2 linked regions of the Phreatobacter stygius genome follow. The protein of the gene in region 1 interacts with the protein of each later gene in a pairwise test. Links are inferred from orthologs where the notes say so. Each region holds a gene or a part of one and is shown on either strand. Other genes may lie near its edges.

Region 1 (3,534 bases):
CGAGCCGGCGGCGGCGATAGACCAGCTTCACGATGCCGATCGCCAGCAGGACTGATGTCGCGAGCGAGACGAGGTTGGCCACCGCCAGCCAGCGCGCCTCGCCGCCCGTCCTGGTGATGGTGTAGCTGCCTTGGGAATTCGGTGACAGGAACAGGCCGAGCACCCGGAACGACACCAGCTCGGCGAGCGCAAGCGAAGCCAGGATCCCGAGCACGGCAATGGTGACGCGCGCGGCCGCGCTGGTCGGTCCGGGCATGCTAGCCTCCGCATCAGGTGCGACGTCAGGCAAGATCGGCGCTCGCCCGTCCGGATCCAGCATGCCGGGATCGGAAGGCTGCGCCGTGCGCGCCGACACAGTCCGCCTCCCAGGACCCCATGCTGCTGCTGCCACCCTGTGTCAGCAGCACAGCTGCAAGACCGCCCGTACCTCTTCCGTTCCGGCGGGTCCCGGCCCATATTGCCGGCATGTCGAAAGCTCCGAAGCAGCCTGTCGCCGAAGTTCCGCGATCGCCAGCGGCATCGCCCTCGCCTGCCAAGGGCGCTGGACCCGCCAAGGCGAGGGATTCCAAGGCCAAGACGCCGCGATCGAAGGCCTCCAAGCCTGAGTTGCAGCCGCTCGGCCCGGCGCTGGCGGCGCTCCTGAACCCGGCGATCAATCGCGGCACGGCGGGTGTCGGCTCGCAGACCGGCCAGCCCCAGCACGGCTTTGCCGAAGCACCGCAGGCCGGTTTCCAGGCCGAGGCGAGCCTTGCCGACAAGGCGCTGGCGCATCGGCTCGGCATCAATGTCGAACAGGCCCAGGCCCTCGATATCGAGAGCGAGATCGGCACCTCCGGCGTCACCGCCACGGTCAAGGCGCTGGAGCGGCTGATCCAGGAAGGCCGGCCTGAGGTCAACGGCCAGGTCTGGCTGCCGCACAAGCCGGCACGTCCGGAAAAATGGGAGGGCGGCAAGGCGTTCGAACTGGTCTCGGAATTCGAGCCGGCCGGCGACCAGCCGACCGCCATCGCCGAGCTGGTCGACGGCCTCAGCCGCCAGGAGCGCGACCAGGTGCTGCTCGGCGTCACCGGCTCGGGCAAGACCTTCACCGCCGCCCAGATCATTGCCGCGACCCAGCGCCCGGCCATCGTGCTGGCGCCCAACAAGACGCTGGCCGCCCAGCTCTATGGCGAGTTCAAATCGTTCTTCCCGAACAATGCGGTGGAGTATTTCGTCTCCTATTACGACTACTACCAGCCGGAAGCCTATGTGCCGCGCTCGGACACCTATATCGAGAAGGAATCTTCGATCAACGAGCAGATCGACCGGATGCGCCACTCGGCCACCCGCGCCCTGCTCGAGCGCGACGACGTGATCATCGTCGCCTCGGTCTCCTGCATCTACGGCATCGGTTCGGTCGAGACCTATACCGCCATGACCTTCGGCGTGAAGGTCGGCGAGAAGCTCGACCAGCGGCAGCTGATCGCCGACCTGATCGCGCTGCAATACAAGCGCACCCAGATGGACTTTTCACGCGGCACCTTCCGGGTGCGCGGCGACACCATCGAACTGTTCCCGGCCCACCTGGAAGACCGCGCCTGGCGCATTGGCCTGTTCGGCGACGAGGTCGAGTCGATCCACGAATTCGACCCGCTGACCGGCCAGAAGAATGCCGACCTGTCCTTCGTCAAGGTCTATGCCAATTCGCACTATGTGACGCCGCGCCCGACCCTGGTCCAGGCCATCACGGGCATCAAGGAAGAGCTGCGCTGGCGGCTGGAGGAATTGAACAAGGCCGGCCGGCTCCTGGAAGCGCAAAGGCTCGAGCAGCGCACCTTGTTCGACCTGGAAATGATGGAGGCCACCGGCTCCTGCGCCGGCATCGAGAACTATTCGCGCTGGCTGACCGGCCGCCGGCCCGGCGAGCCGCCGCCGACCTTGTTCGAATATGTGCCCGACAACGCCCTGGTCTTCGTCGACGAGAGCCATGTCACCGTGCCGCAGATCGGCGGCATGTATCGTGGCGACTTCCGGCGCAAGGCGACGCTGGCCGAATATGGCTTCCGCCTGCCCTCCTGCATGGACAACCGGCCGCTGCGCTTCGAGGAGTGGGAGGCGATGCGGCCGCAGACCATCCACGTCTCGGCGACCCCCGGCGGCTGGGAGCTGGAACAGACCGGCGGCGTCTTCGCCGAACAGGTGATCCGGCCGACCGGCCTGATCGACCCGCCCTGCATCATCCGGCCGGCGCGCACCCAGGTCGACGACCTCATCGGCGAGGTCAAGGCGACGGCGGCCGCCGGCTATCGCTCGCTGGTCACCGTGCTGACCAAGCGCATGGCCGAGGACCTGACCGAATATCTGCATGAGCAGGGCGTGCGGGTCCGCTACATGCATTCCGACATCGACACGATCGAGCGGATCGAGATCCTGCGCGACCTCCGGCTCGGCGCCTTCGACGTGCTTGTCGGCATCAACCTGCTGCGCGAGGGCCTCGATATTCCCGAATGCGCGCTGGTCGCCATTCTCGATGCCGACAAGGAGGGCTTCCTGCGCTCCGAGACCTCGCTGATCCAGACCATTGGCCGCGCCGCCCGCAATGTCGACGGCCGGGTGCTGCTTTATGCCGACCAAATGACCGGCTCGCTGGAACGCGCCATTGCCGAGACCAACCGGCGGCGCGAGAAGCAGGAAGCTTATAACGCCGCCCATGGCATCACGCCGCAGACCATCAAGCGGGCGATCTCGCAGATCCTCGATTCGGTCTACGAGAAAGACCATGTCACCGTCGATGCCGGCCTGACCAAGAGCGGCGCTTCGGTCGGCCACAATCTCGCGGCGGTCACCGCCGATCTGGAAAAGCGCATGCGCGAGGCGGCCGCCGACCTGCGCTTCGAGGAGGCCGCGCGCCTGCGCGACGAGCTGAAGCGGCTGCGCGAGACCGAACTCGCTGTCATGGACGACCCGCTGGCGCGCCAGCAGGCGGTCGACGACAGGACCGGCGGCTATCGTGGCGAGCGCAAATACGGCAAGGCGGCCAATCTGCCGCCGTCCCGCGCGGCGAGGCCCGATCTCGACAGCATGGGCCCGGGCACCGATCGCGAAGTGCCTGTTGGGGCCGAGGCCCGGCACAAAGGCGGCGGCAAGCCACGGCGGGGCTGGAAGCGCTGACACGCTTCGCCGGCCGTTGTGCTGGCGCGAGACACCCGGTCACCGGCCACGGGTCGGCGCGACAGGCCGGCCCGGGCCGGCCTGTCCGTTCAAGGCAATGCGGCGATGCGATCAGCGCTGGCGGGCGATGATCTTGTCCTTGATGCCGTCATAGACGCCCTGCGGGATGATGTTGCGGTTGGGCAGGTCGTCCTTGCCGCGATAGGGGCGGCCGCGAATGATCGCGTCGGCGCGCGCCTCGCCAATGCCGGTCAGCGTCATCAGCTCGGCGCGGGTGGCCGAATTGATGTCGATCAGCGCCGATTGCGGCGTGGTCGCGGGCGTGGTGGCGGCCGGGCGCGCGGGCGCGGGCGCCGCGGGGCTGGTGGCGGCCGGCGGCGCGGC
Region 2 (3,747 bases), 5.0 Mb from region 1 along the record:
CCTCTGCTCTCGGGAATTCCGATCCGCAGCAATGTTCATTATTTGTTCTTGTCGGTTCTGGCAAGCCCCGATAAGCTCCGCCGGCGTGATCGTCTCGAATCGGCCAGCGCATCCTGTGCAAATCAGCCATCCGGTGGCCTTCAGCCCCTGGCGGTGAGGCGCTGCCGTTTCTACTTTGGGGGCTTGCTTCTTGACACGTCGACCCTTGCGCAGGTTTGGCGATCCCGCATGCCCCATGCCTGTTCTTCAGAATGCCCGCCTGCCGACAGCCTGCTTGCGCCGCTTCCCGCGTGATCGTGTTCAACGGACCTGATAGATGACCGATCTTTTCGACAAGTACCGCGACGACGTGCGGCGCCCCGACCAGCGGGTGATCTCCGTGCGCGGCGCGCGCGAGCACAATCTGAAGGGCGTCGACCTGACCATCCCGCGCGATGCGCTGGTGGTGTTCACCGGCCTGTCCGGCTCGGGCAAGTCGTCGCTCGCCTTCGACACGATCTATGCCGAGGGCCAGCGGCGTTATGTCGAGAGCCTGTCGGCCTATGCCCGCCAGTTCCTCGAAATGATGCAGAAGCCGGATGTCGACCAGATCGACGGCCTGTCGCCGGCGATCTCGATCGAACAGAAGACGACGTCGAAGAACCCGCGCTCGACGGTCGGCACGGTCACCGAGATCTACGACTACATGCGCCTGCTGTGGGCGCGGGTCGGCGTGCCCTATTCGCCGGCCACCGGCCTGCCGATCGAGAGCCAGACGGTCAGCCAGATGGTCGACAAGACCCTGGCGCTGCCCGAGGGCTCCAGGCTCTATCTGCTGGCGCCGGCGGTGCGCGGCCGCAAGGGCGAATATCGCAAGGAACTGGCCGAATATCAGAAGAAGGGCTTTCAGCGGGTCAAGGTCGACGGCACCTTTTACGAGATCGCCGACGTGCCGCCGCTCGACAAGAAGCTGAAGCACGACATCGACGTGGTGGTCGACCGGGTGGTGGTGCGCGCCGACATGGCCGCGCGGCTCGCCGACAGCTTCGAAATGGCGCTGAAGCTCGCCGACGGCATCGCCATTGTCGAATTCGCCGAAGGCAAGGACGCCAAGGGCGAGCCGCTGCGCGTCATCTTCTCGGAAAAGTTCGCCTGCCCGGTCTCCGGCTTCACCATTTCCGAGATCGAGCCGCGGCTGTTCTCGTTCAACAACCCGTTCGGCGCCTGCCCGGCCTGCGACGGCCTGGGTGTCGAACAGACGATCGACGCCGACCTGGTGATCCCGGACAAGGACCTGAGCCTGCGCAAGGGCGCGATCGGGCCCTGGGCCAAGTCGACCTCGCCATTCTACACCCAGACGCTCGATGCCCTGGCGAAACATTACGGCTTCTCGCTGACCGCGCCCTGGCGGTCGCTGCCCGAGAAGGCGCAGACCGTGATCCTGTTCGGCACCGGCGAAGAGACCGTCACGTTCAAATATGACGACGGGCTGCGCTCCTACGAGACCACCAAGACCTTCGAGGGCGTGGTCCGCAATCTCGAGCGGCGGCTGAAGGAAACCGAGAGCGAATGGGCGCGCGAGGAGATCTCGCGTTACGTTTCGGCGGTGCCGTGCAAGACCTGCGGCGGTTTCCGGCTGAAGCCCGAGGCGCTGGCGGTGAAGATCGCGGCGACCCATGTCGGCGAGATCTCGCAATTGTCGGTCCGCGCCGCCAATGAATGGTTCGCCACCCTGCCGCCGAAACTGACCGCGCAGCAGAACGAGATCGCCGTCCGCATCCTGAAGGAGATCCGCGACCGCCTGCGCTTCCTGGTCGATGTCGGCCTCGAATACCTGACCCTCGGGCGCAATTCCGGCACGCTGTCGGGTGGCGAGAGCCAGCGCATCCGGCTCGCCTCGCAGATCGGCTCGGGCCTGACCGGCGTGCTCTATGTGCTGGACGAGCCGTCGATCGGCCTGCACCAGCGCGACAACGAGCGGCTGCTCGGCACGCTGAAGCGGCTGCGCGACCTCGGCAACACCGTCATCGTCGTCGAACATGACGAGGATGCCATCCTGCAGGCCGATTATGTCGTCGATGTCGGGCCGGGCGCCGGCATCCATGGTGGCCGCATCGTCGCCCAGGGCACGCCGTCGGACGTGATGAACGATCCGAAATCGCTGACCGGCAAATATCTGACCGGCGAGATGTTCGTGCCGACGCCGAAGCGGCGCAAGCCCCAGAAGGGCCGCGCGCTGAAGATCGTCAATGCCCGCGGCAACAACCTGAAGGACGTCACGGTCGAAATCCCGCTCGGCACCTTCACCTGCATTGCCGGCGTCTCCGGCGGCGGCAAGTCGACCTTGCTGATCGACACGCTCTACAAGGCGGTGGCGCGCAAACTGAACGGCGCCAGCGAAGCCCCTGCCCCGCATGACCGGATCGAGGGCATCGAGCATCTCGACAAGGTCATCGACATCGACCAGTCGCCGATCGGGCGCACGCCGCGATCCAACCCGGCAACCTATACCGGCGCCTTCACGCCGATCCGCGAATGGTTCGCCGGCCTGCCCGAGGCCAAGGCGCGCGGTTACGAGCCGGGCCGCTTCTCGTTCAACGTCAAGGGCGGCCGCTGCGAAGCCTGCCAGGGCGACGGCGTCATCAAGATCGAGATGCACTTCCTGCCCGACGTCTACGTCACCTGCGACGTCTGCAAGGGCAAGCGCTACAACCGCGAGACGCTGGAGGTGGTGTTCAAGGGCAAGTCGATCGCCGACGTGCTCGACATGACCGTCGACGAGGGCGTGGAATTCTTCAAGGCGGTGCCCAGGGTGCGCGACATCCTGAAGACGCTGTCGGAGGTCGGGCTCGGCTACATCCATGTCGGCCAGCAGGCGACGACGCTCTCGGGCGGCGAGGCCCAGCGCGTCAAGCTGTCGAAGGAACTGGCGCGCAAGGCCACCGGCCGCACCCTCTACATCCTGGACGAGCCGACCACCGGCCTGCATTTCCACGATGTCGCCAAGCTCCTGGAGGTGCTCCACGAACTGGTCGCCCAGGGCAATTCGGTTATTGTCATCGAGCACAATCTGGAGGTCATCAAGACCGCCGACTGGGTCATCGACATGGGGCCGGAGGGTGGCGACGGCGGCGGCGAGGTGGTGGCGATGGGGCCGCCGGAAGAGATCGCCAAGGAACCGCGCAGCCATACCGGGCGCTTCCTGCGCGAGGTCCTGGCCCGCCGTCCGATAAAGGCCAAGATCGAGGCGGCCGAATAGCCGCCACGGCCGCCATTGGCAGAGCGCGCCGCACCGGGCATATCTGGCGGGTCGGTTGCGGTGCGGGCCTGCCATGAATGACATCGAGCTGTTTCAGCGCTTCGGGCTGGCGATTGCGATCGGCGCGCTGGTCGGTGTCGAACGGCACTGGCGCGAGCGCGACGAGCCGCAGGGCCAGCGCACCGCCGGCGTCAGGACCTTCGCGCTGATCGGCATGCTCGGCGGCGGCGCCGGCCTGCTCGAGCTGGCGCTGAAGTCCGCCGGCCAGGTCGCCGGCCAAATTGCCGGCCAGTTCTCCGGTATCGTGCTGGTTGGCCTGTTCCTCGGTTTCGCCGCGACCTTCACCCGCTTCAAGCTGCGCGAGGCGGCGGCCGAAAACGACTTCAGCGCGACCACAGCCATCGCCGCCATGCTGACCTATGTGCTCGGCGCCGTCGCCGTGCTCGGCGACATGCGGGTGGCCGCCGCCGGCGGCGTGGTGCTCGCCACGATCCTCGCCAGCCGCGAGG

The links.
Region 2: the proteins of uvrB (region 1) and uvrA interact in binary tests that used the Escherichia coli proteins (3 or more experiments, as listed by UniProt). The link is inferred for Phreatobacter stygius from one-to-one orthologs.

The regions. Positions count from the first base shown.
Region 1 is NZ_CP039690.1:2,062,760-2,066,293, forward strand. The notes cover bases 129-3,350. They hold uvrB (excinuclease ABC subunit UvrB), read left to right. Parts: upstream 129-465; coding sequence 466-3,150; downstream 3,151-3,350. Other genes in these bases: E8M01_RS09395 (hypothetical protein), read right to left, coding at 129-256; E8M01_RS09405 (ComEA family DNA-binding protein), read right to left, coding at 3,262-3,350. Also shown: more of E8M01_RS09395, read right to left, coding at 1-128; more of E8M01_RS09405, read right to left, coding at 3,351-3,534. UniProt on the Escherichia coli protein: The UvrABC repair system catalyzes the recognition and processing of DNA lesions. A damage recognition complex composed of 2 UvrA and 2 UvrB subunits scans DNA for abnormalities.
Region 2 is NZ_CP039690.1:7,097,182-7,100,928, forward strand. Bases 4-3,438 are described here. They hold uvrA (excinuclease ABC subunit UvrA), read left to right. Parts: upstream 4-316; coding sequence 317-3,238; downstream 3,239-3,438. Other genes in these bases: E8M01_RS33585 (MgtC/SapB family protein), read left to right, coding at 3,312-3,438. In the rest of the region: more of E8M01_RS33585, read left to right, coding at 3,439-3,747. UniProt on the Escherichia coli protein: The UvrABC repair system catalyzes the recognition and processing of DNA lesions. UvrA is an ATPase and a DNA-binding protein. A damage recognition complex composed of 2 UvrA and 2 UvrB subunits scans DNA for abnormalities.